DNA from 3 places in the Variovorax stachyos genome. Region 2 is predicted to be linked to each of the others. Evidence: predicted binding sites of a transcription regulator. Region 2 holds the regulator's gene; each other region holds the start of a gene.
What was found. The regulator FliA, encoded in region 2, starts transcription of late flagellar genes. The targets are predictions, from matches to a motif close to CTAAAGTTTNNNNNNNNNNNGCCGNTA.
Positions count from the first base shown of each region.

Region 1: a site for FliA is predicted at 3,651-3,677, ahead of ACMGEZ_RS27685 (FliC/FljB family flagellin). Genes of this name have one in related genera too.
Region 3: a site for FliA is predicted at 4,228-4,254, ahead of flgK (flagellar hook-associated protein FlgK). Genes of this name have one in related genera too.

Region 1 covers NZ_JBLFFN010000026.1:54,148-61,808, reverse strand. The annotation lists gene fliS (flagellar export chaperone FliS) at 1-291, opposite strand, end outside; gene fliD (flagellar filament capping protein FliD) at 312-1,751, opposite strand; gene ACMGEZ_RS27690 (flagellar protein FlaG) at 1,801-2,145, opposite strand; gene ACMGEZ_RS27685 (FliC/FljB family flagellin) at 2,265-3,554, opposite strand; gene fliE (flagellar hook-basal body complex protein FliE) at 3,732-4,052, opposite strand; gene fliF (flagellar basal-body MS-ring/collar protein FliF) at 4,319-6,016, shown strand; gene fliG (flagellar motor switch protein FliG) at 6,013-7,008, shown strand; gene fliH (flagellar assembly protein FliH) at 6,995-7,661, shown strand, end outside.
Region 2 covers NZ_JBLFFN010000004.1:16,453-24,113, reverse strand. The annotation lists gene ACMGEZ_RS08375 (FHA domain-containing protein) at 232-675, opposite strand; gene ACMGEZ_RS08370 (alpha/beta hydrolase family protein) at 806-1,606, opposite strand; gene ACMGEZ_RS08365 (DUF3182 family protein) at 1,606-2,781, opposite strand; gene ACMGEZ_RS08360 (hypothetical protein) at 2,934-3,110, shown strand; gene ACMGEZ_RS08355 (RNA polymerase sigma factor FliA) at 3,128-3,865, opposite strand; gene ACMGEZ_RS08350 (MinD/ParA family ATP-binding protein) at 3,899-4,735, opposite strand; gene flhF (flagellar biosynthesis GTPase FlhF) at 4,791-7,319, opposite strand; gene flhA (flagellar biosynthesis protein FlhA) at 7,316-7,661, opposite strand, start outside.
Region 3 covers NZ_JBLFFN010000030.1:3,698-11,358, forward strand. The annotation lists gene ACMGEZ_RS28555 (putative Na+/H+ antiporter) at 1-862, shown strand, start outside; gene flgL (flagellar hook-associated protein FlgL) at 952-2,163, opposite strand; gene flgK (flagellar hook-associated protein FlgK) at 2,202-4,160, opposite strand; gene ACMGEZ_RS28570 (methyl-accepting chemotaxis protein) at 4,276-5,853, opposite strand; gene ACMGEZ_RS28575 (methyl-accepting chemotaxis protein) at 5,945-7,661, opposite strand, start outside.

The sequences.
Region 1 (7,661 bases), on a different contig from region 2:
GTACAGCGCAGACAGGCTCTCGACCAAGGCGGCTCCCTCGGAGCCGCCCGCCTTCGCATCCAGCCCGGCCTTGAGGCCGTTGTCCACGATGGCGATCGCCTTCGAGATCGCCTTGCCCTTGGCCGCGACGTCCCCGCTTCCCATGTGATGGCGGGCCATCCCGATGGCTGTGTCCGCGCCGTCGAAAAGCATGCAGATGAGTTGATGGGGCGACGCGCTCATCGCCTGTGTTTCGACGCCGAGGCGTGCATAGGCGCCGGCGCCGGTCCGATGGGTGTGGGGTGTGTACATGCGTGCTCCGTGGCCGGGTGCTATTTGCCGCTTTTCGCCATGCTGGCGAACTGCTGGGTGAGGTAGCTGCTCGTGCTGTTCATCCTGCTGACCAGCAGATCGAGCTGCGTGAACTGGGCGCGGTAGTACTCCACCTTCGCGTCCACGCGCGCCTGCATCTCGTCGTACTGCGCGTCGAGGTCCTTGAGCGACTTGCTCATGCCGTCGGTCGCGACCTTGAGCGCGCCACCGGTGCCGGTGAGCTTGTCGACCAGCGTGCTCAACTGCTTGCCATAGCCGGCCGTGCTGGCGCTGTCGCTCGAGAACAGGCCGGCGACGCCCTCCAGGTTGGTCGCCAGCGCGCTCTTGAGCTTGTCGGCGTTCACGCTCATCGTCCCGTCCTTCTCGAAGGCCACGCCGATCTCCGACAGCGTCTTCATCGCACCGCCCTGCGGATTGGTCAGCACCTGCCGCAGACTCACCTGGATGTTGCGCAGCGTGCCGTCGCCGAGCAGGGCGGCACCCCTCTTCTTGTCGGCGTCATAGCTGGTCAGGGTCCCCGCGGTGCCCTGCAGCGCGTTGTAGGCCTTCACGAAATCGTTGATCGCCGTCTCGACGCTGGCCACGTCGCGCGAAACGCCCAGGCTGCTCGTGCCGACCTTCAGCAGGTTCAGCGTGACGCCCTGGATCGACTCCTTCACCGAGTTGGTCTTGCTGGTGACGGCGATGCCGTTGACGGTGAGCTCGGCGTTCTGTGCCTGCAGGGTCTGCTGCAGGTTCTGGGCGCCCGCCGGGTCGTGAGCCAGGAGGTTAGACAGCGCCGCGTCGCCTGCGACCGCGACGCGCATGCTCGACACCTTGCCGGTCTCGGTCGAGGTCAGCACCAGGCGGTTGGGCGTCACGCTGCCGTCGTTGACGATGCTGGCAGTCACGCCGGCCTTTGCCGCATTGACCGCATCGCGTATGCCCTCGAGCGTGTTGTTGCTCGAATCGATGGTGATGGTCTTGGCCGTGCGGCTTGTGTCCGGGGTGAAGCTCGCACCGCTGTACTTGCCGCTCACTGCGTCGTAGGTGCCGCCGGCGATCGTTCCGAAGTCGATGGTGAGCGTCCCATTGCCGATCGCGGTCTTGGCGCTGGCCTGGCCGGCCGCCACGACCGACTGCGCCTGCGCGAGCTGGCTGATGTTGATGCTGTATGCGCCGGCCGATGCCGTCGCGCCGGCGGTCCCGGAGAGGACATCGGCAGCGCCGGCAGTCGCTTTCACGCCCTGGAAGAAGGCCGGGTCACCCAACTTCTTGGCCGCCGTCTGCAGCGTCGTGAGGGCACTTTGCAGCTGCCCATAAGCCGAGAGCTTGCTCGTGAAGCTGACCTGGCGCTGCTGCAGCTGCACCAGCGGCTGGCTTTCCGCCGTCTCGAGATTGGAGAGCAGGCTGCTCAGGTCCAGGTTGGAGCCGATGCCGAGGCTGCTGATCGATGCCATGGATGGGGTTCCTTCTTTTCTTGTTCAACGTGACACGGAGACTTCGTCCTCAGGCCGAGTGGTCCATCAGCAGGCCCGGCGCGCTGTCCAGCATCCTGGCGATGCGCACTGCTTCCTCGGACGGAATCTGCCGAATGAGCTCGCCGCTGTCGCGATCGACCACCTTGACGATCACCTTGTCGGTGTCCTCGTCGACCTCGAACTGCAGCCCCACCGAGCGGGTCTGCAGCGACGCGTTGAGCTCGCGCACGGCCTGCTCTACCTGCACGGGCGTCGCCGCGTCCATGGCCTCGGCCGACGCCTGCTCGTCCCAGGCCGGCGCATTGCGCCGGACCGGAAGCATCTGCGTCCACCAGGGGCTGTTGTCTGCCGCCGGGGCAACGGGGATCGCCATGGTCATCACCTTCGGATTGATTCGCTGTCCTCTGCGGCCTGGGCCGAGCCCAAGCCGCAGAGGACAGCGCAGGCGCTGTCGGGCTTGCGCCCGAAAGGCCTGCGATGCCTTCACTTCGATCAGCGCAGCAGCGACAGCACGTTTTGCGTGGTCTGGTTGGCCTGGGCCAGAACCGAGGTACCGGCCTGTTGCAGGATCTGTGCGCGGGTCATGTTCGACACTTCGGTCGCGTAGTCGGCGTCTTCGATGCGCGAGCGCGAGGAAGACAGGTTGGTCACCGTGGTGCCGAGGTTGGCGATCGTGGAGTCGAAGCGGTTCTGCACTGCACCCAGCGAGCTGCGCAGGTCGTCGACCATCTTGAGCGCCGCGTCGAGCTTCTTCATCGGGTCGATGGAAGCCGCACCGGTGAACTCGGCCGTCTTGCCGGCGCCGCTCAGGACGATGTCGGTGCCGGTGTTGTCGAAGTCGGTCGGCGTCGCGCCGCCGTTGGCCAGGGCGCCTGCGCCGACGGCGAAGTTCTTGCCTTGCACGGCCACGTAGGCGGTGGTGGCGCCGGTGCTGTCCACACCCACCTTGACCAACTGGTTGTTCAGCGCCACGGCGGTCGTCACGCCGTTGTCGGTGTCGGTGAACTCGACGTCGGCCACGTTCAGCACGACGTCGCCGGTGGCGTCGTCGACCGACGCGGCATAGAAGCTGTCACCCGACTTGACCACGAAGTTGGCCGTGGCGGCGCCGGTGGCGTCCTTCACGTTGTGCAGGCTCAACGAGCTGGCGGCAACGCCCAGGGACGTGGCGGCAGCGCTCAGATCGACAGCGGTGGGCGTGGCAGCCAGGTTGGTCTGCGTGATGGCTTCGCTCACCGGGAGGGCGTTGCTGCTCACCGAGAAACCGCCGAGGCCGAGCGTCGACGAGTCGATCTGCTTGAGGTCGATCTTGATGGTCTCGCCGTCGTTGGCACCGACCTGCACCGTCAGCGGCTTCGCGCCGGCGGACAGCACCTTCACGCCGTTGAAATCGGTCTGCGCCGAGACGCGGTCGATTTCGCTCATGCGCTGGGTGATTTCGTCCTGGATCGACTTCAGGTCGCTGGCCGAGTTGCTGCCGTTGGCGGCTTGCACCGCCAGCTCACGAACGCGCTGCAGGTTGTTGTTGACTTCCTTCAGTGCGCCTTCCGTCGTCTGCGCGAGGGAGATGCCGTCGTTGGCGTTGCGCTGGGCTTGCGTCAGACCCTTGATGTTGGCCGTGAAGCGGTTGGCGATGGCCTGGCCGGCGGCGTCGTCCTTGGCACCGTTGATGCGCAGGCCCGAAGACAGGCGCTGGATCGCGGTGTTCAACGACGACTGCGATGCGTTGAGGTTGTTCTGCGTGAGCAGGGAGAGACTGTTGGTGTTGATGACTTGCGCCATTTCAAACTCCTGTAGACAAAGGTTGTGGAATCCGGCCCTGCGGCCGCAACGCTGGACCCGCTCCCACCATGAGACTCAAGCCATCGTTGTTGAAGTTATCGGCGGGGGCATCCAAAGCTTTAGGGGCCCGGCTGAAAAAGATGCGCACCCTGCCCGCTCCACAACCCACAGGAGCCGTCAGGCCGGCAGGCTCATCACTTCCTGGTAGGCGGCCACGAGCCGGTTGCGCACCTGCAGGCCGGTCTGGAAGGCCACGTTGGCCTTCTGCAGGTCGACCATCACGTCGTTCAGCGCGACGCCCGGCTTGCCGAGCTCGAAGGCCTCGGCCTGGCCGTAGGCCTTGTTCTGCGCCGTGCTGATGCCCTCGAGCGAGCGCCTCAGCTCGGCGGCGAAGCCGGCCTGCGGGGCCGACTCGGCCGCGGGGCGCGGCGCGATGCCGGTCTGGAGCGCGGTCACCCGCATCTGCTGCAGGACGGATTCGATGGCGGAAATGGACATGTAGAACCTTTTGTTGAATCTGGAAGACGCTTGCGTTCCTACAGGAGGGCCGTGGCTCTCCCGCGTGTTTTCAGCGTAACCGCGGGGGCCCGAAAGAGATGGGCCCAACTGACGCCGAAAACCCCGGCTGTTCGACCAATCGATTTCGCGCCTGCTGCCGAGAATCGATCGCGACACAAAAAGGCTGCTCGCGACTTCAACGGCATGACTCCACCTCGACGACTTCTCCCGCTCCTCCTGGCTTGCGCCATGGCCGGGGCCCAAGCATGAGCAGCACGGCAGCGCCAGCGGGCACGATGCCGGCGGTGGCTGGCGCGCCGCTGCTGGAACGCCTGCGCGCCCAGCCCAAGCTGCCGCTGATCATCGGCGCCGCAGCGCTGGTGGCGGCCGCAGCCGCCTTCATGCTGTGGAGCCGCGCACCCGACTACAAGGTGCTCTACACCAACGTCTCGGACCGCGACGGCGGCGCGATCATCGCCTCGCTGGCGCAGATGAACGTGCCCTACAAGTTCGCCGAGGGCGGCAGCGCGATCCTGATCGCCGGCGACAAGGTGCCTGAAGTGCGCCTCAAGCTCGCGGCCCAGGGCCTGCCCAAGGGCGGCGGGGTCGGCTTCGAGCTGATGGACAACCAGAAGTTCGGCACCAGCCAGTTCGCCGAGCAGGTCAACTACCAGCGCGGGCTGGAGGGCGAGCTGGCCCGCTCGATCGAGTCGATCGGCACGGTCGAATCGGCCCGCGTCCACCTCGCGCTGCCGAAGCCCTCGCTCTTCGTGCGCGAGCAGAAGAAGCCTTCCGCCTCCGTGGTGCTGAGCCTGCACCGCGGCCGCGGCATCGACGAGGGCCAGGTCAGCGCCATCGTCCACATGATCTCCAGCAGCGTGCCGGAGCTGGACCCCAAGAGCGTGACGGTGGTGGACCAGCGCGGCAACCTGCTGTCGGCCGCCAACGCTGGCGCGCGCGGCCTGGACGTGAGCCAGCTCAAGTACGCGCAGGAGATCGAGCAGGGCTATATCCGCCGCATCGAGGCCATCCTGCAGCCGATCCTCGGCGCGAGCAATGTGCGCGCGCAGGTCGCGGCCGACATCGATTTCTCGGTGGTCGAGCGCACCGAGGAGAAGTTCGCGCCCAACCAGGACCCGCGCAACGCCGCGGTGCGCAGCCAGCAGTCCAGCGAGTCGAACCAGCTCGGTGCCACGCCCCCGGGCGGCGTGCCGGGCGCGCTGTCGAACCAGCCGCCGACGAGCCCCAGTGCGCCGATCGTCGCGCCGCGGCCGGCCAACGCACCCGCCAACGGCGCCACGCCGCCGGCTGCCACCACCACGACGGCAACGACCAGCACCGTCCCGGGCGGCCCGAGCAGCTCGCGCAAGGACACGACCACCAACTACGAGCTCGACCGCTCCATCCGCCATGTGCAGCAGGGCGCCGGCGGGATCAAGCGTCTGTCCGTGGCGGTGGTGGTGAACCACGTGGCCGGCACCGACGGCAAGGCGCGCGCGCTGACGCCCGCCGAGGTCGACCAGATCCGCAACCTGGTGAAGGAGGCGATGGGCTACAGCCAGGAGCGCGGCGATTCGCTCAACGTGCTCAACAGCGCCTTCGCCCGCGACGGCCACGACGAGCAGCAGTCCGAGCTGCCTGTCTGGAAGGACCCCGCCAACATCGAGCTCGCCAAGAGCATCGGCCAGTACCTGCTGATCGGCGTGCTCGCGCTGTTCGCCTGGTTCGCCGTGTTCCGGCCGCTGCTGCGCAAGCACCTGGCGCCGCCGGCCGCGGCCGTGCTCGAGGCGCCACCCGTCGCGGCCGCCTTCGCCCATCCGGACGACGAAGCGGACGAGACCCGGCTGGGCATGCTCCAGCGCGAAGCCGAACGCCGCCAGGCCGACCTCGACTACGTACAGCAGACCGCCGAGCAGGACCCGCGGCTCGTCGCTACCTTGATCAAGCACTGGATGAATCCATGAGCGCAGTGGGCACCCGAAAAGCCGCCATCTTGCTGATGTCCCTTGGCGAGGACCGCGCCGCCGCCACGCTGCACCACCTGCCCACCACCGAGGTGCAGGCGCTGGGCGCCGCGATGGCCAAGCTGAGCCAGGTGTCCAAGGAGGAACTGGCGGCCGTGCTCGCGGAATTCCGCCTCGAGACCGAGCAGCTCTCCGCCCTCCACCTGGGCTCCGGCAGCTACATCCGCGCGGTACTGCGCAAGGCGCTGGGCGACGACCGCGCCAGCAACCTGCTCGAGGACATCCTGCAGCCCGACGAGCCGCACGGCGGCATCGAGCGGCTCAACGACCTGGAGGCCGGCGAGGTGGTCGAGCTGATCCGCGACGAGCACCCGCAGATCCTCGCCACGCTGCTGGTCCACCTGGACCGCAAGAAGGCCTCCGAGGTGCTGGAAAAGCTGCCGGTGCGCCTGCGGCACGACGTGATCATGCGCGTGGCCACCTTCGGCGGCGTGCAGCCCGCGGCGCTGGCCGAGCTGACCGACGTGCTGACCGAGATGCTCTCGGGCGAAGGCCTCAAGCGCAGCCGCCTGGGCGGCGTTCGCACCGCGGCCGAGATCGTCAACCTGATGAGCACCGCGCAGGAGGAAGAGGCGATCGCCCACGTGCGCGAGCACGACGAGGGCCTGGCGCAGCGCATCGTCGACGAGATGTTCGTCTTCGAGAACCTGCTGGACCTGGAGGACCGCTTCGTCCAGCGCCTGCTCAAGGACATCGAATCCGAGTCGCTCATCATCGCGCTCAAGGGCTCCACGCAGGAGCTGCGCGACAAGTTCCTCAAGAACATGTCGCAGCGCGCCGCCGAGACGCTGCGCGAGGACATCGAGCTGCGCGGCCCGGTGCGGGTCTCGCAGGTCGAAGCCGAGCAGAAGGCCATCCTGCAAGTGGTGCGCCGCCTCGCCGATGCCGGCGAGGTCGTGATCGCGGCGCCTGGAACCGATGACTTCGTCTAAGCAAACAGCCACGGCACCCACGCCGCGCGCACGCCTCGCGGCGGCCTATGCGCCCGCGCGGCCGGTTGCCGCGCCGAAGGCCGCCGCCAAGCCATCCCTCTCCGCCTGGCAGCGCTGGGAAATGGGCACGCTCGACAGCGAGGAGAACGCCCACGACAACGCGCATGCCCTGGTCGTTCCGCGCGTGGACCCGGAGTCCCTGGCGCGCGACAACGAGCTCTCCCGCCTGCGCCTGCAGGCGCGCGCCGAGGGCCGTGCCGAAGGCCACCGCGAAGGCCTGGCGAAGGGCCGTGCCGAAGGCCACGCGGAAGGGCTGGCCACGGGTCTTGCCGCCGCCAGCGCCCATGCCGAGCAGCTGCGCGCCCTGGCCGCCGCGCTGCCGGCCGCGCTGCGCCACGCCGAGCGCGAACTGGCCGACGCCATCCTCACGCTGGCGCTCGACGTGGCGCGGCAGGTGGTGCACCGCACGCTGCGCGCCGAGCCCGAATGGGTGCTGCCGCTGGTGCAGGACCTGCTGCATGCCGAGCCCGCGCTGCAAGGCGAGCCGCGCCTGCTGCTGCATCCCGACGACGTGGCGCTGGTGAAGAACAGCCTGGGCAACGAGCTGCAGATCGCCGGCTGGCAGGTGCGCCCCGACGACACGCTGGCACGCG
Region 2 (7,661 bases):
GATGGCTCTGATGGGACATCCGGACCTCACCCTGCCGAAAGGGTTGAATGCGGTCGTGATCAGAGATCAATAGTTGCTGGCGAGTGTCGGTTTTACTTTCAGGAATGCTCATCAGGGTCTCGGCCAGTCACGAAGAAGCCGAATGTTGTCCCCTAGGTAACGCTGGACGCTTCGCGGTTCCAGCCCTCTCCCATTGACGGGCGCTGCTCGCGCTCCCACCCTCCCCTCGAATCAACGATGGTGCACCACCGCCCCACCGCGGCTCCCCGCCGTCCTGCTGCGCCGGAAGAACGCAGCCCAGTCGCTGCGCTCCCGCGCGGCATGAAAGTCATGCAGGTCGTCGGCCCGCGTCACCAGCCGCAACGCATCCGCACTGGGCAGCGCCTTCGAGCTGTAGAGAAAGCGCAGTTGACACTCGCCCATGGCGATCGCATCGCCGTTCTGCAGCGCATGCTCCCAGATGCGCTCGTGGTTGACGAAGGTGCCGTTGAAGCTCTGCAGGTCGGTCAGCACGAAGCGGTCGCCGGTCCAGTGGATGGTGGCGTGGCGCCGGCTCACGCCCAGGCTGTCGATCTGCACGTCGCACTCGGGATCGCGTCCGATGGTGGTGACCTGGCCCTCGATGTTGACTTGCCTGACGCTGCCGTGGCGGGCAAGGATGATGAGTCTGGACATTGTTTTGATGCTCGCTATGTCTGATTGGATCTGAGTGCTTTTCGGCTCATTCCGCGCTTCTTGAAGGGCGCTCAGCAAACAGGCGTATTAAAAACTTCTCGTTTCTCCCGGCGCTTTGCAAGCGGGGCACTCAAGCGCTCGCGCTCGGCCAGGTCTCGTAGCGTTGCGCCTGCTCCGGCGGACGCTCCTTGTCCTGGGCCTTCGCTGCCAGGCGCATCTCGGTCATCCAGGCGACCACGATCTGGACGTAGGCCTGTCGCCAGGCCTTCTTCGACATCGCGTGGTCGACGCCGAGCATGACCCGGTGGGTCACGGAGCGCGCGTACTTGAAGGCGGCCAGGTAGTTCTCGATCACCGGGTGCGGCACGATGGTGTCGTTCTCCGACTCGACGATGAGCACGTCGCCGAAGAAGTCTTCGCAGGCGGCCAGCGCGCGGTTCTTCTCGGGCTCGATGGTGGTCTGGCGGTACAGCGTGAGGTCGTCGCCGTTGAGCCGCCGCTTCGGCTGTTCCCAGTTCTCGTCGCGGTAGATGGCGGGCACGCGCAGGCCCAGCCAGCGCACCGGGCGCAGCGATGTCAGCACGGCCGCGAGGTAACCGCCGTAGCTGCTGCCGACGACGGCGACGGCCTGGGGGTCCACCGCGGGATGGCCGACCAGCGTGTCGTAGGCGGCCAGCACGTCGCGCAGGTTGTCCTCGCGTGTGACGGCTTCGCGTTGCGCGACGTGGCGGGCGTGGCCGCGCAGGTCGAAGGTCAGGCAGATGCAGCCCAGGGCCGCAAGTTCGTGGGCCAGTGCGATGTCCTGCTGCTGGCTGCCGTCCCAGCCGTGCACCAGCAGCACGCCGGGGACCATGGCAGAGGGGGCGACCAGCGTGCCGGCGATGTGCACGCCGTCTACGGGGATGTCGATCAGTGCATGTCGGGTGGGCATCAGGGCTCGACCACGGTGTACTTCGTGATCGGGCCGGCACTGGCATCCACGCCGCTGAAGTACACGCACGCATTGGGCGGCGGCACGACGCCGTCGCCATAGATCTCGAAGCAGGAGGCGTTGACCGCACGGCGCTCCGGCTGCTCCTCGAAAACCTCGAGCGCCGCGATTTCCGCGCCGCTCGCGCCGCCCACCCGCCAGGACTGCTCCAGCACGCCGGAGCACCAGCGCCCGGCGCTGCTCTCGCCCTGCGCCACGTCGTAGTTGATGCGGGAGGCAAAGAAGCCGGGGAACGCGGCCAGCACCGCGCGGTGGAGACTGCGTGCCTGCTCCACGGCAAGGCGGATCTCCTCGGGAAAGCTCAGCTCCAGCAGCGCATCGAAGTCACCCCGGGCCACGGTGAGGTCCGAGCCGCCGTAGACCTTCTGGCCCTGGTTGTCCGTCGTGAGGCGCTGACAGCCGTAGTAGCTCGCGATGGCCCGGCCCACGTGCACCTGGCCGACGCTGTAGGTCACGGGGTGCTCGAGGTTTTCTTCCAGCACCAGCCCGTGCTCGGCGATTTCCGCCGCATCCAGGGCCTCGATGCATGCCTCCAGCGCCTGCCGGTCGCGCACCACCTGCTGGCCGCGGCCGCCGGTCGCGCGCACGGGCTTGACGCGCATGGCGCCCTGCTCCAGCAGGCGCATTCCGGCGCGGCGCGCATCCTCCTGCGTAAAAACCGAGAAGCCCCGCAGCACCGCATGCTCGACCTGGCCGGCGAAGCCGTGGTTCCATCCGGGCGGCGCCGCGGCGGCCGGATCGATGAGCGGGTGCACCAGCGCCTTGGTGAGCACGAAGGGATAGGGCACTACCCCGCCGAACAAGGCGTGATGGCTCGCGATGCCGAGTGCATTGGGCAGCGCGTCGCCGACCAGCGTGTCGCTGGGCACGAAGTACACCGGCGCGGGATAGGTGCGCGCGCTGTCGTACTCGCCCGCGAAGCGCGACTTCTTGAGCCGGGCCAGCCGCCAGGCGATCTGGGCGCGGGTCGCGCGCTCGTGCTCGCTGGCGTACGCATGGTGGTCCGCCGTCAGCGCGACCACGGTTCCTTCGAGGCCGAGCTCGGCGAGCTCCGACCCTTCACCGGCGAGTGTCTGGCCTCCACCGGGCAGCGCGCTGAAGATGGGTGTGTCCATGGCGACCATGCTGGGCGATTGCGCGGCGGAAATCAAACATTGCCACATCGGTGGCGGCGTTTTCCTACACGCCGGGCCGGCGCCGGCAGGCTTCGGGGGCGCCGGGCCGGGCGCTACATGAGCGCATGTCCGTTCAGTCAAAGGAAGTCCGCATGTCGAATTCGCAGAACGACCGCAAGGGGCAGACCGAGCACAACAAGGCCGGTCACCAGCCTGCCACCCAGCGCAACGAGCCCAAGCGCACGCCCGAGAGCCGCCACGACCGCGAAACCCAGGTCGGCTCGACCAACCAGTCGCAGGCGCGCCGGGGCCCTTCGGGCGGGCACTGAAACCGAGTGCCGGCGAGCTACAGAAGATCCTTCAGCTTCGCCCGCAGCCGGCTGATGGCCTGGCTGTGCAGCTGGCACACGCGCGACTGGCTGACCTCGAGGATGGCGCCGATCTCGCGGAGGTTGAGCTCCTCCTCGTAGTAGAGGTTCAGTAGCAGCCGGTCGCGCTCGGGGAGCTCGGCGATCGCAGCCACCAGCTGGTGGCGGAAGCCGCTCTCCATCAGCTGCGCCAGCGGGTCGTCGCCGCCGCCACGCTCGCCGCGCGCCTCGCTCGCATGGCGATCGAGGAAGGGGCTATCGCCCTCGCCGTCCTGCGAGAAGTCCTCGACGTAGAGCAGCTGGCAGCCCTGGATCTCCTGCAGCAGGCCCTGGTAGGCCTCCAGCGTCATCTTCAGCTCCTTGGCGATCTCGCCCTCGGTGGGCGCGCGGCCCAGCCGGTGCTCCAGCGCCTGGATCGCCCCTTCGACCTTGCGCGCCGACTGGCGCAGGCCGCGCGAGCCCCAGTCGTTGGCGCGCAACTCGTCGAGCATGGCGCCGCGGATGCGCTGGCTGGCGAAGGTCTCGAACTGCGCGCCGCGGTTGTCCTGGTAGCGCGTCGACGCATCGAGCAGGCCGATCATGCCGGCCTGGATGAGGTCGTCGAGCTCCACGCTGGCAGGCAGCCTGGCCAGCATCTGCAGCGCCATGCGCCGCACCATGGGCTGGTGCTGCTTGAGCAGATGGGACTTTTCAATGGTTCCCTGTGCGGTGTACACGGTCGTCCTTCTTCCTTCTCCAGGTGCCGGGCCTCAGCAGGCCTCGGCGGTGTTCATGCCCTGCACCCTGGGCGCAGGTTGCGGCGCCAGGCTCGCGCCCGGGCGCCAGGGCCACTGGGCCATCTCGTCGGCGATGCGGCGGAAGTCCGCCGCCGCCGGGCTGGCGGGATAGGCCTCGACCACCGTGCGGCCCAGCCGCCCGGCATCGGCCGCGTGGGTCTCGGCACGCACCCACCCGGCTGCCTGGAGCGAGACCGCGAGATAGCGGCTGCCGGCCTGGGCCAGGTTGTGCGCCACCTGCTGCGCCGCCCCGGGCTCGGCCACCCCGTTGACCAGGAAGCGCAGCTGGCGCAGCGCATGCGCGTAGTGCAGCCGCTTGATGCCTGCGTAGGTGGCGGTGATGGAAGCCGCGTGCGGCTGCATCACCAGCACCAGTTCGTCGGCCGCCTGCGCCAGGGCGGAGAGACGGCCCTCGCCGTCGAGCGCGGCATCGACCAGGATCACGTCGCCGCCCCACAGCGTGCGCGGGTCCGGACTGGCGGCCGGCGTGTGCGGCACGGTCGGCAGCACGTAGACGCCGCAGGGCGCGCGCGCGGCGGCGCCCTCCATGGTGAGACGGCGGTTGGCGACATCGGCCAGCGTGCCCGGCGGATCGAGGGCCCACGCCGCCGAGACGGTGCCCGCCTTCGTGCCATGCTCGTCCAGCAGCAGAACCTCCCTGCCCTGGCAGGCCAGCGCGGCGCCCAGGTTCATCGCCACGGTGGTGACGCCCAGCCCGCGCCCCATGCTCGCGAACGCGAGCACCCGGGTGCGCGTCTGCGCCAACAGGCGGCGCAGGCCATCCGCTTGATCGAGTACCACTTTGCTCACTGCGCAACCTCTGCGCTGCGCGCTTCGGTATTCGCCTTCGGAGCGGCTGTTCGGCTCATGTACCGAGCGCCTCCAGCAAGAGGAACATCTTGGCCACGCCCTCGTAGAGCACGTTGCCCGAGGGCGCGCGGTCGGGCCGCAGGCGCCGACCGGTGAGCTGGCTCAGCAGCGAACGGGTGCGGCCCGCCCATTCCCCTTCGGCGTGCAGCAGCCGCCACACGGTGGTGCCGGCCTGGCCGGCGATCAGCACGCGCTTCATCATGTGCGGGTCGCCCAGCTCGCCCATTCCGCCCACCAGTTGCAGGCCCTGGCGAATCAGCCGGAAACAGGGCTCGGCCTGCGCCGCCCAGGCCTGCCACTGCGCGAGCTGCGCCGCGCCGACATCGCTGCCGATGTTCGACAGCAGGTAATTCTGTGCAAGGATCTTGCGGCTCTTCGGATCCATCACGCGCGTCGCGACGCAGCGCAGCGCAGGCAGTCCGTGCTCCCCGCGCAGCAGCACTTCGGCGTGGGCCTCGGCCTGCAGTGCAGGCTTGCCCTTGAAGCGCACGGGGTGCGCCTCGCCGAACGCCAGCTCCAGCCGCGCCAGCGTGCCGCGGCCGCCGGCCGTGTCGACGATGGCGGTCGAGCCCGGCGCACGCGCCAGCCAGGCCAGCCCGCGAGCCTGGAGCTCGCTCATGAATTCGATGGCGGGCAGGCGCGGCAGCGCGTGCACCACCGGCTTGCCGAAGTCCTGCTGGGCCACCCACTGCAGCGGGCGCAGCCCGGCCCTGCGCGCCGCTGCGGCAGCCGTGCCGGCAGCGGCGGTGGACAGCCACTGGTTGGGCGCGGCCAGCGGTTGGCCGTCGCGATCCGACAGCAGCAGGCTGCTCTCGCATCCGTAGGCATCGCCGCCCTCGTTCGACTTGAGGCCGAGCTGCCCGCCGAGCGCCAGCACATGGCGGTCGCAGCCGGTGGCGATCTCGCTCCACGCATGCGCCTTGAGCGACTGCAGCACGGTCTTGTGCAGCACGTTCTCGTCGGCCGCCATGCGCCAGAGCTCGCGCGTGGCATCGAAGCCCAGGTCGGCATCGGCCAGCGCCTTGGCCGCCCAGGCCACCTCCTGCGCGTCGTGGGCCATGGCATGGATCAGCTGCTGGTACTTCAGCCGGAGGCGCTCGGTCTCGGCCTGCGCCTGCGCCACCTCCGACGCGTCCTCGGCGGCGGCCGGCCTGTCCTGCAGGTCGCTCTCGCCAGGCACGAAGAGCGCGCTCGGCGCCTTGGCCTGGAATACGCTGTCGACCAGCGCGGCGCGGTCGGCCGGCGCCAGGTTCTCCGGCACCTTCTGGCCGCTGGAAACGTAGTGCACCGGCAGCCGGTGACGGATCACCGTGTCGATCAGCGCACCGGGGTGCGTGGCCTCGTCCACCTTGGTGAAGATGCAGCCGGCCAGTTCGTTGCCGCTCGCGCCGTGGCGGTAGGCATGCACCACCTCGTTGAGCGTGTCGCCGTGGCTGGCGGCGTTGAGCAGCAGCAGCCGCTTCACCGGCCGCGGACTGCTGCCCAGCATGGCGATCTGCTCCGAGACGGCGCGGTCGCGCTGGCTCATGCCCACGGTGTCGATGAGCACCATGTGCTTGTTGCGCAGGTCGTTGAGCACCAGCTGCAGGTCGGTCGCGTCCTTCACCGCGTAGACCGGCACGTTGAGGATCTGGCCGTAGATGCGCAGCTGCTCGTAGGCGCCGATCCGATAGCTGTCAGTGGTCACCAGCGCCAGCTTGTCGGCGCCGAAGCGCATCACGCAGCGCGCGGCGAGCTTGGCGGTGGTGGTGGTCTTGCCGACGCCGGTCGGGCCCATCAGCGCATAGACGCCGCCCTGGGCCAGCAGCGCATCCTCGTCCTCCATCACGGGCAGGGTGCGGACCAGCTCCGAGCGCACGAAGGCCATGCCCTGCGCATAGCTCTGGTTGGCCGGCAGGTGCTCCAGCATGGCTTTGGCCAGGCGGGCACTGAAGCCGGCGCCCAGCAGCGTGCGCAGCAGGCGCCCGCGCATCGGGTCGCGGCGCTGCCGGTCGTTCCAGACGACGGTGGCCAGCTGTTCCTCGATCATGCCGCGCATGGAGTGCAGCTCGCTGAGCACCGGGTCGGCGTGGGGGGTGGCGGCGGCCGGCGCTTCGGCGACAGGTGCGATCGGCAGCGCGTGCGCAGCCGGCATGGCCCGCTGCAGCAAGGGCGGCACCGCCGGCCGAGAAGGCATGGAGGGCGCGAAGGGCATCGCCGGCATCGAGGGCACCGGCATCGGCGCGGGCATGGCAGCGGTCGCCGCGTTTTCGGCAGTCGCGAAGGACGCAGGCGTCGGGCCGGCGACCGCGAGCACAGGCGCAGGTACCGGCACTGCAGCGGACGCCACGGCAGTCGCGTGCTCCGCCACCTGCTCCATTTCCTCCGGCGCCATCGCGACGATCTCGACGCCCTCGGCGACGACGCGGTTGGTCAGCACCATCGCCTCCGAGCCCAGGGCTTCGCGGGCCAGACGCAGCGCTTCGCGGCTGGTGGCGGCGACGAACTTGCGTGCGGCGCTGCGCACGTCCGTGATGATGTTCAAACTCTTCCTCCGATGGTGGCGGTGATCTTGATGTGGCGGGAATCAGGGATCTCGGCATGCGAGAGCACCTTGAGCTGCGGCAGGCTGCGCCGCAGGAAGCGAGAGAGCAGCACGCGCAGCGAGTGCTGCACGACCAGGACCGGCACCAGGCCCATCTGCTCCTGGCGCGCGATCGCGGCCTGGGTCTGCGCGAGCAGGTTGTCGGCCAGGCCGGGCTCGATCCCGCTGTTGTTGGTCATGGCCTGCTGCAGCACGCCGTCGAGCGTGGGGTCGAGCCCGAGCACCTGCAGCTCGGAGTCGCCCGGGAACAGCTGCTGCACGATGGCGCGGCCCAGCGCCAGG
Region 3 (7,661 bases), on a different contig from region 2:
GCTCCTCACGGAGCCGGCTGCCATGACCATCGCGGCGCTGATGCTTGCACCGCAGATCTTTCGGCCGGAGATGCCCGAGCGCATCAAGTATCTCGCGCTGGGCGTGCTGTTCGTGAATATCTCGATCGGCGGCACGCTCACTTCCTACGCCGCGCCTCCGGTGCTCATGGTCGCGGCTACCTGGCAGTGGGACAGCGCCTTCATGTTCGCCCACTTCGGCTGGAAGGCGGCACTCGCGGTTCTATTGAACGCCACCATTGCCGCGTTCCTGCTTCGCAAGCATCTTCTGCCTGCGTCGTCCGCCGAGGCCGACACGCCGCCCGAAGACCCAGTCCCGTTGATCGTCGTGGCCGTCCACCTGGGCCTGCTCGCCGGTGTCGTGCTGTTCGCGCACCATCCGGTCGTCTTTCTCGGCCTGTTCCTCATGTTCCTCGGGTTCACGCAGGCGTACGAACGCCACCAGAGCCCGTTGATCCTCAAGGAGGCACTGCTGGTCGGCTTCTTTCTGGCCGGCCTGGTGGTGCTGGGGGGAATGCAGCAATGGTGGCTTCAGCCCATCGTCTCGAGCCTGGCGCCCGTTGCATTGTTCCTGGGCGCGCTCGGCCTCACGGCCATCACGGACAACGCGGCGCTGACATACCTCGGCTCGCTGATCGTCGGCATCTCCGACGAGTCGAAGTACATGCTGGTCGCCGGCGCGGTGGCGGGCGGCGGCCTGACGGTGATCGCCAATGCCCCCAACCCCGCCGGCGTCGCGTTGCTGAAGCGCGGCTTCGCGGACGAAACGATCGGGGCGGGCGGCCTGTTGCTCGGAGCGCTGGGGCCTACGGCAATTGCCGCAACGGCGTTGCTGTTCCTGTGACGAGCTGACGATGGGTCCGCACCTTCGCTCAGGCCTTGCCGAGCTGGCTCAACCTGTTGTCAGCCATGAGGTGCGCTTGCGGCGCCCCTTCAAAGGTAGTTGAACAACGAAATCCCATGCAGCCGGGCAAAGGTCTGCTGCGTCGCCTGCAGCGAGGTCTGCCGCTGCAGGAACTCCGAGATGGCTGCCGCCGGGTCCAGGTCCTGGAGATCGGACAGATAGCTCTTGTCGATCAGGTCGCGCGAGCCGCCCGCGCTGTCCAGGGCGTCGATCTCGTTCAGGCGCGAGCCGACCGAGGAGCGGATGGTCAGCACGTTGTCGTGCGCGTTGGTGATCTTCACGTTGGCGGTGGAGAGCGCATTCTGCAGATGGGCCTGCGCCGCGGGGCCGCCGGTGGCCAGCGGCTGGCGCAGCGCGCTGATCATGTCGCCGATGGCCGCGAAGACATCCGTGCCCGCGTTCTTCGCGGTGGCGACCTGGAAGCTGTCGCCATCCGCCGGCGTGCCGCTCATGCTCACTTGAACGCCACCGAAGGCGATCGGCGTGCCGGACGTGTAGACGCCGGTGGCCGCCACCACGGGAGGCGTGTCGGTGGTCGTCACCGTGTAGTTGCCGCCGGCGAAGCTGATGTTGAAGTCCTTGCCGTAGAGCGCAGCCGTGCCTTCGGTCACGCCGACGCCGCCGAACACGCCCGAGCCGGTGTTGGCCGCGCTCGCGCTGGCGACGTAGCCCGCGCTGCCCTGCACCGACTGGAACACGCTGCGGCCATCGTCGGCGGCCGACATCTGCCGCGCAACGTCGACCTGGATCAGGCGCTGCCCCTGGTCGCCCATGTACTGCACGCCGCCGCCGGCCTGCGCCACGAAGGGCGGGTTGGCGCTCTTGTAGCCTGCGAACAGGAACTGCCCGTTGCCGTCGTCGGCATTCGCCACGTTCACCAGCTGGTCGAGGTTGCTCTGCATCGCGGTGGCCAGCGAGGCGCGGTCGGCATCGGACAGGGTGCCGTTGCCGGCCTGCACCACCAGGGTCTTGACGTTCTGCAGGATCTCGGTGGCGGACTTGAGCGCGTCCTCCTCCCGCGACAGCGACAGGGTCGCGCGGTCGCGGCTGGTCGCGTACTGCGAAGACTGCGCGAGCGTGTCGGAGACGCCGAGCGCACGCGCCGACGCCACCGGATCGTCGGCCGGCGTCAGGAACTTGCTCCCGGAGGCGAGCTGCTGCTGGATCCGGAACAGCTGCTGCTGCTGCGAACCGATGTCGTTCATGCTCCGTGCGTAGAAGGATTGGGTGCTGATGCGCATCGCGACTCCTGGAAGATGGTTTGGGGCCCGCGCCGCTATCAGCTGCGGATGCCGAGGATGGCGTCGAACATGGTCGAGGCGGTCTGGATCACCTTGGCGTTCGCCTGGTACATCTGCTGGTACATCAGCAGGTTGGCAGTTTCCTCGTCCTGGTTCACGCCCGAGATCGAATCGCGGCTGGCGCGGATCTGCTCCGTCACGCTGGTCTGCGTCTTCTCGGCCGTGCGGATCTCCATGGTCCGGTTGCCCACCGCGCTCACCAGCTGCGCGAAGGCGCTGCCGAAGGTCGAGGTGCCGCCATCCATGACGGCCTTCTTCTGCAGCGCGCCGAGCAGCAGCGCATTGCTGCCGTCGGAGACGCCGCCGCTGTTGTTCTTGATGGTGAAGGTGTCGCCGTCGGCGGGCGCGCCCGTCATCTTGACGGTGATGCCGCCGAAGCTCATCGACGCGCCGGCCGTGTAGGGCACGGGGTCGCCTGCGGCGTAGACGGTCGAAGTGCCGTCGGCCAGGGTCACCGTCACCGCGGAAGCCGCCGGGAAGCCCGACAGCTCTCCCGTGGCGGCGTCGAAGCTCAAGGTCACCGGCGCCGTCAGCGGCGCGGCCAGATAGCCGGCATCGACCCTGGGCGCGCCCAGCGCGCCGGTGCCCTGGTTGCCGGCAGTGTTGCCCGCGATCAGCGGCGAGGCCGCGGCCACCTTGGCGGTGTCGAGCACCAGCACGTCCACGTCGCGCGCGCCGGTGCGCGTGGGCTGCACCAGGAAGCGGTCGCCGGCCTGGGCCGTGCCGCTGGCCACGCTCAGGCTGACTCCGTCGAAGCTGATCGGGAAGGCGGTGAAGGTGCCGATCACCTGCTTGTCGGTCAGGCGCGTCACCGAGTAGTTGAGCACGCCCGCGACGTCCTTCACCTCCACCGAGTAGTCGCTGATGCTGAGCTGCGCGGTGTCGGTGATGCTGGCGCCGAGCACCATGTCGCCGTTGTTGTGGGCGTTGGTGAACACGCCGGGCGCGGCCTGCGAGAAGAAGTCGGTGCCCAGCACGCCGTTGAGGTCGACCCCGAGCTTGTGCTGGTCGTTGAAGGTGTCGGTGAGCGACATGGCCAGGCGGCCGATGGCGTTCTGCGAGGTGCTGAGCGTCTCGTTGCGGAAGGCCATCAGCCCGCCGATGGAGCCGCCGCCGAACACGCTGTCGGCGAGCTCCGTGGCCGTGCCGTTGATGCCCACCAGCGACAGCGCCGTGCGCGTCGGGTCGGCCGCCGAGGGGCCGGCCTTGAGCGACATCGCCTGGTCGCCCAGCACCAGCGACTGGCCGTTGCCGATGAAGACGTTGTACTTGCCGCCGTCCTGTTCCAGCACCTTCACGTTCACCAGCTTGCCAAGCTGGTTGACCAGCTGGTCGCGCTGGTCCAGCAGGTCGTTGGGCGGCTGGCCGCCGGCCACGGCGCTCATCTGGCCGATCCGGTGGTTGAGCGAGGCGATCTGCTTGGCGTAGGTGTTGATCTCGCCCACGCTGCCCTGGATCTGTTCGTTGACCGAGGTGTTGAGATCGCTCAGGTACTGGTCGGTGGCGCGGAACTTGTTCGCGAGCGCGTGCGCGGCGCTGATGAGCTGCTGGCGCGCCGCCGGGTCGGCCGGCGTGTTGGCCACGCCCTGCACGCCGGCGAAGAAGCTTTGCATCAGCGGCGAGAGGCCGGAGGTCTTGTCGGCCAGCAGCGAGTCGATGCGGCTGATCTGCGCGTTGTAGCTGGCGAGCGCGGCGCCCGAGGCCTCGGCGCCGTTGAGCTGCGAGGTGAGGTAGGCGTCGTAGCTGCGTGCCACGGTGGTGACGCGGGCGCCCGTGCCGACGAAGCCCGAGGCCAGGCCGATGGCGCCGTTGGTGGCGATCATCGAGGTCTGGCGGCTGTAGCCCGCGGTGTAGACGTTGGCCGTGTTGTGGGCCGTGGTCATGAGCGCGCTGCGGGCCACGCTCAGGCCCGTCAGGCCGGTATAGAACATCGACATTTGGCTTACCTGTAGGGATATCTGTTCTGGAGGTGGGCGCGGCGCGGCGGCCGGCCCGTTTCCTGTTTATCGGCAGCGGCGGCCGAAGCTGAAGGCGCAGCCGGGCAGCCTCATGTCAGGCAGCGAGCCTGAACACGCTGACGGTCTGCACCAGGCTGCCGGCCTGCTCCTGCATCGATTGCGCGGCGGCAGCGGCCTCTTCCACCAGCGCCGCGTTCTGCTGCGTCACCTGGTCCATCTGGGTGATCGCCTGGTTGATCTGCTCGATGCCCTGGGTCTGCTCGTGGCTCGCCGCGCTGATCTCGCCCACGATGTCGGTCACGCGGCGGATGCTGCCCACGATCTCTTCCATCGTCTTGCCCGCTTCGCCCACCAGCGCCGTGCCGGCGTCGACCTTGCCCACCGAGTCGTCGATCAGGCCCTTGATTTCTTTCGCTGCGGCAGCGGAGCGCTGCGCGAGGTTGCGCACTTCGGAGGCCACCACCGCGAAGCCGCGGCCCTGCTCGCCGGCGCGTGCCGCTTCCACCGCGGCATTGAGCGCGAGAATGTTGGTCTGGAAGGCGATGCCGTCGATGACGCCGATGATGTCGACGATCTTCTTCGACGAGGCGTGGATCGAGGCCATGGTGTCCACCACCTGGTTGACCACGCTGCCGCCCTTGACCGCCACCTCGGAAGCAGACAGCGCGAGCTGATTCGCCTGCCGCGCGTTGTCCGCGTTCTGCTTGACGGTGGAGGTCAGCTCTTCCATCGATGCCGCGGTCTGCTGCAGCGAACTCGCCTGTTCCTCGGTACGCGATGAAAGATCCTGGTTGCCCGAAGCGATCTCGCCGGATGCCGTGGCGATGGCGTCGCTCGAATGCTTGATCCTGACCACCACGTCGGTCAGCTGGTCCTGCATCTGCTTGATCGAGTGCAGCACGCTGCCCTGGCCGGCCGTGTCCGCCTCCACGCCCACCGTGAGATCGCCATCCGCGATGCGGCCCACCACGTCGGCCGCATAGGCCGGCTCGCCGCCGAGCTGGCGCGACAGCAGGCGGGCCACCACCACGCCCAGCCCCACGCTCGCAACCAGGCCCACCAGCGCCATGGCCAGCATCAGCAGGCGCGAGGTCTTGAAGGTGCCCTCGGCACTCTCCATGCTCGCCTTGGCCATGCCGTCGGCATGCTTCACCATCTGGTCGAGCACTTCCTCGACCGCGCGCGAATCCTTCAGCAGCTGCGTGCTCTCCTCGGCCACGCGGCCGTCGAACTGCGAGCTGTCCAGCGACTGCTTGGAGATCAGCTCGATGAACTCGCCCATGCGCTTGCGCAGCGGCTGCACCAGTGCCTCGTAGCGCTCGTGGAGCTTGGTGCCCGCCTCGCTCTCGAGCAGCACCGGCTTGATCTGGGCCATGCGCTCGCCCAGGTCGGCGGCGGCCTTCTTGAGCTCGGCGATGGCTGCATTGCGCTCGCCCTTGGTGGAGGCCGACAGCAGGCTCATCTGCGCGCGGCTGGCATACAGCAGGTGGATGTTGGCCGCCTGCGCCGCCTCGAGCGTGCGCATCTCATGGTTGTAGAGCGTTCCGGTCGATGCGTTGATCCGGCTCATGTGAAAGATGCCGAGCACGCTGACCACGGCGCCCAGCGCCGCGACCACCAGGAAGGCGAGGATCAGCTTGACGCTGACACGAAGCTCTTGGAACCACTGCATTTTCTTTTCCTTCGTGGGCCCATGAATGCGGGCCGGACCCAGGGTTTATCGGCGGGCCGGGCCCGAAATTGAGTGCCGCCGACTCGTCACGCTAGAACTCCGTCCAGTCGCCGGCCGGTGCCGCGCTCGCGGGCTGCGGGAGCGCCTTGGCTGGGGCGGCTGCCGGGCCCTTGATGGCCGGCGCGGCGCGCTTCGCCAGGACCGTGCGGCTCACCGGCGTACCTTCGCCTGCGGCTACGGTGCTGTTCGCCTTGGGAGCGGCCGTGCGGCTCCTGGCCTGGACCTGGGCCAGCACCACGGCCGCCGTCTCGTCGTGGCCGAGCTTGAACACGCGCACTGCCTCGACCAGGCTGGAGGCCTGCTCCTGCATGGACTGCGCCGCGGCCGAGGCTTCCTCCACCAGCGCCGCGTTCTGCTGCGTCACCTGGTCCATCTGGCTGATGGCCTGGTTGACCTGCTCGATGCCCTGGGTCTGCTCCTGGCTGGCGGAGGTGATCTCGCCCATGATGTCGGTCACGCGCTTGACGCTGTCGACGATCTCTTCCATGGTGCGGCCCGCTTCGGCCACCTGCCTGCTGCCCTCCTCGACCTTGTCCACCGAGTCGTCGATCAGGGCCTTGATCTCCTTCGCCGCAGCCGCCGAGCGCTGCGCCAGGTTGCGCACCTCCGAGGCCACCACCGCGAAGCCGCGGCCCTGCTCGCCGGCGCGCGCGGCTTCCACCGCCGCATTGAGCGCGAGGATGTTGGTCTGGAACGCGATGCCGTCGATCACGCCGATGATGTCGACGATCTTCCTGGACGAGGCATTGATCGACCCCATGGTGCCCACCACCTGCGAGACCACGCTGCCGCCCTTGACCGCCACTTCCGAGGCCGAGAGCGCGAGCTGATTGGCCTGCCGCGCGTTGTCGGCGTTCTGCTTGACGGTGGAAGTCAGCTCCTCCATCGACGCCGCGGTCTCTTCAAGCGAGCTGGCCTGCTCTTCCGTGCGCGAGGACAGATCGTGGTTGCCCGCAGCGATCTGGCCCGAGGCGGTCGCGATGGTGTCGGTGCCGGCGCGCACCTGGCCCACCACGCGCGCCAGGCTTTCGTTCATGTTCTTGAGCGCATGCATGAGCTGCCCGGTCTCGTCGCGCGACTGCACTTCGATGCGGGCGCTGAGGTCACCGCCGGCCACGGTCTCCGCCACCTGGATGGCGTGGCCCAGCGGCCTGGTGATGCTGCGCGCGATCAGGAAGGAACAGGCGCCCCCGACCAGCAGCGTGAGCGCGGCCATGATGAATCGCAGGTTGAAGCCGCTCGCGTTCGCCGCGTCGATGGCGCGGCTCATGTCGTCGATGGCCTGGCGCTCCAACGCCAGCAGCGACAGCACCCGGCTCTCGTAGGCCTTGGCGGCGGGCTGGAAGACGTCCCTGAACACCGTCTCGGTCTCTTCCGCGTTGCCGCTGGCCTTGGCCTTCTGAACCGCGTCCTTGGCCGCCTGGTACTTGGCGCGCAGCTCGACGATGGACTTGAAGGTGGCCTTCTCCTCGTCGGTCACCAGCAGGGCCTCGACCTTGGCCATGGTCTCGCCGCCCTTCTTCACGCTGTCGGAGATGACATCGGCGAAGGTGACGGGTAGCGAGGCGTCCGTCGTCTTGGCGATCATCGCGGTGCGCGCGATGGCCGAGTAGGTCAGCACGTACCAGTCGGAGATCAGCCGCTCCTTGGCCAGAGGACTCTCCATCATCTGGCGGGTGGCCTCGGCGTTCTTCTTGGCGCTGACCAGCGCGACCGTGGAGGCGATCACCGTCAGCGCCAGCACCAGG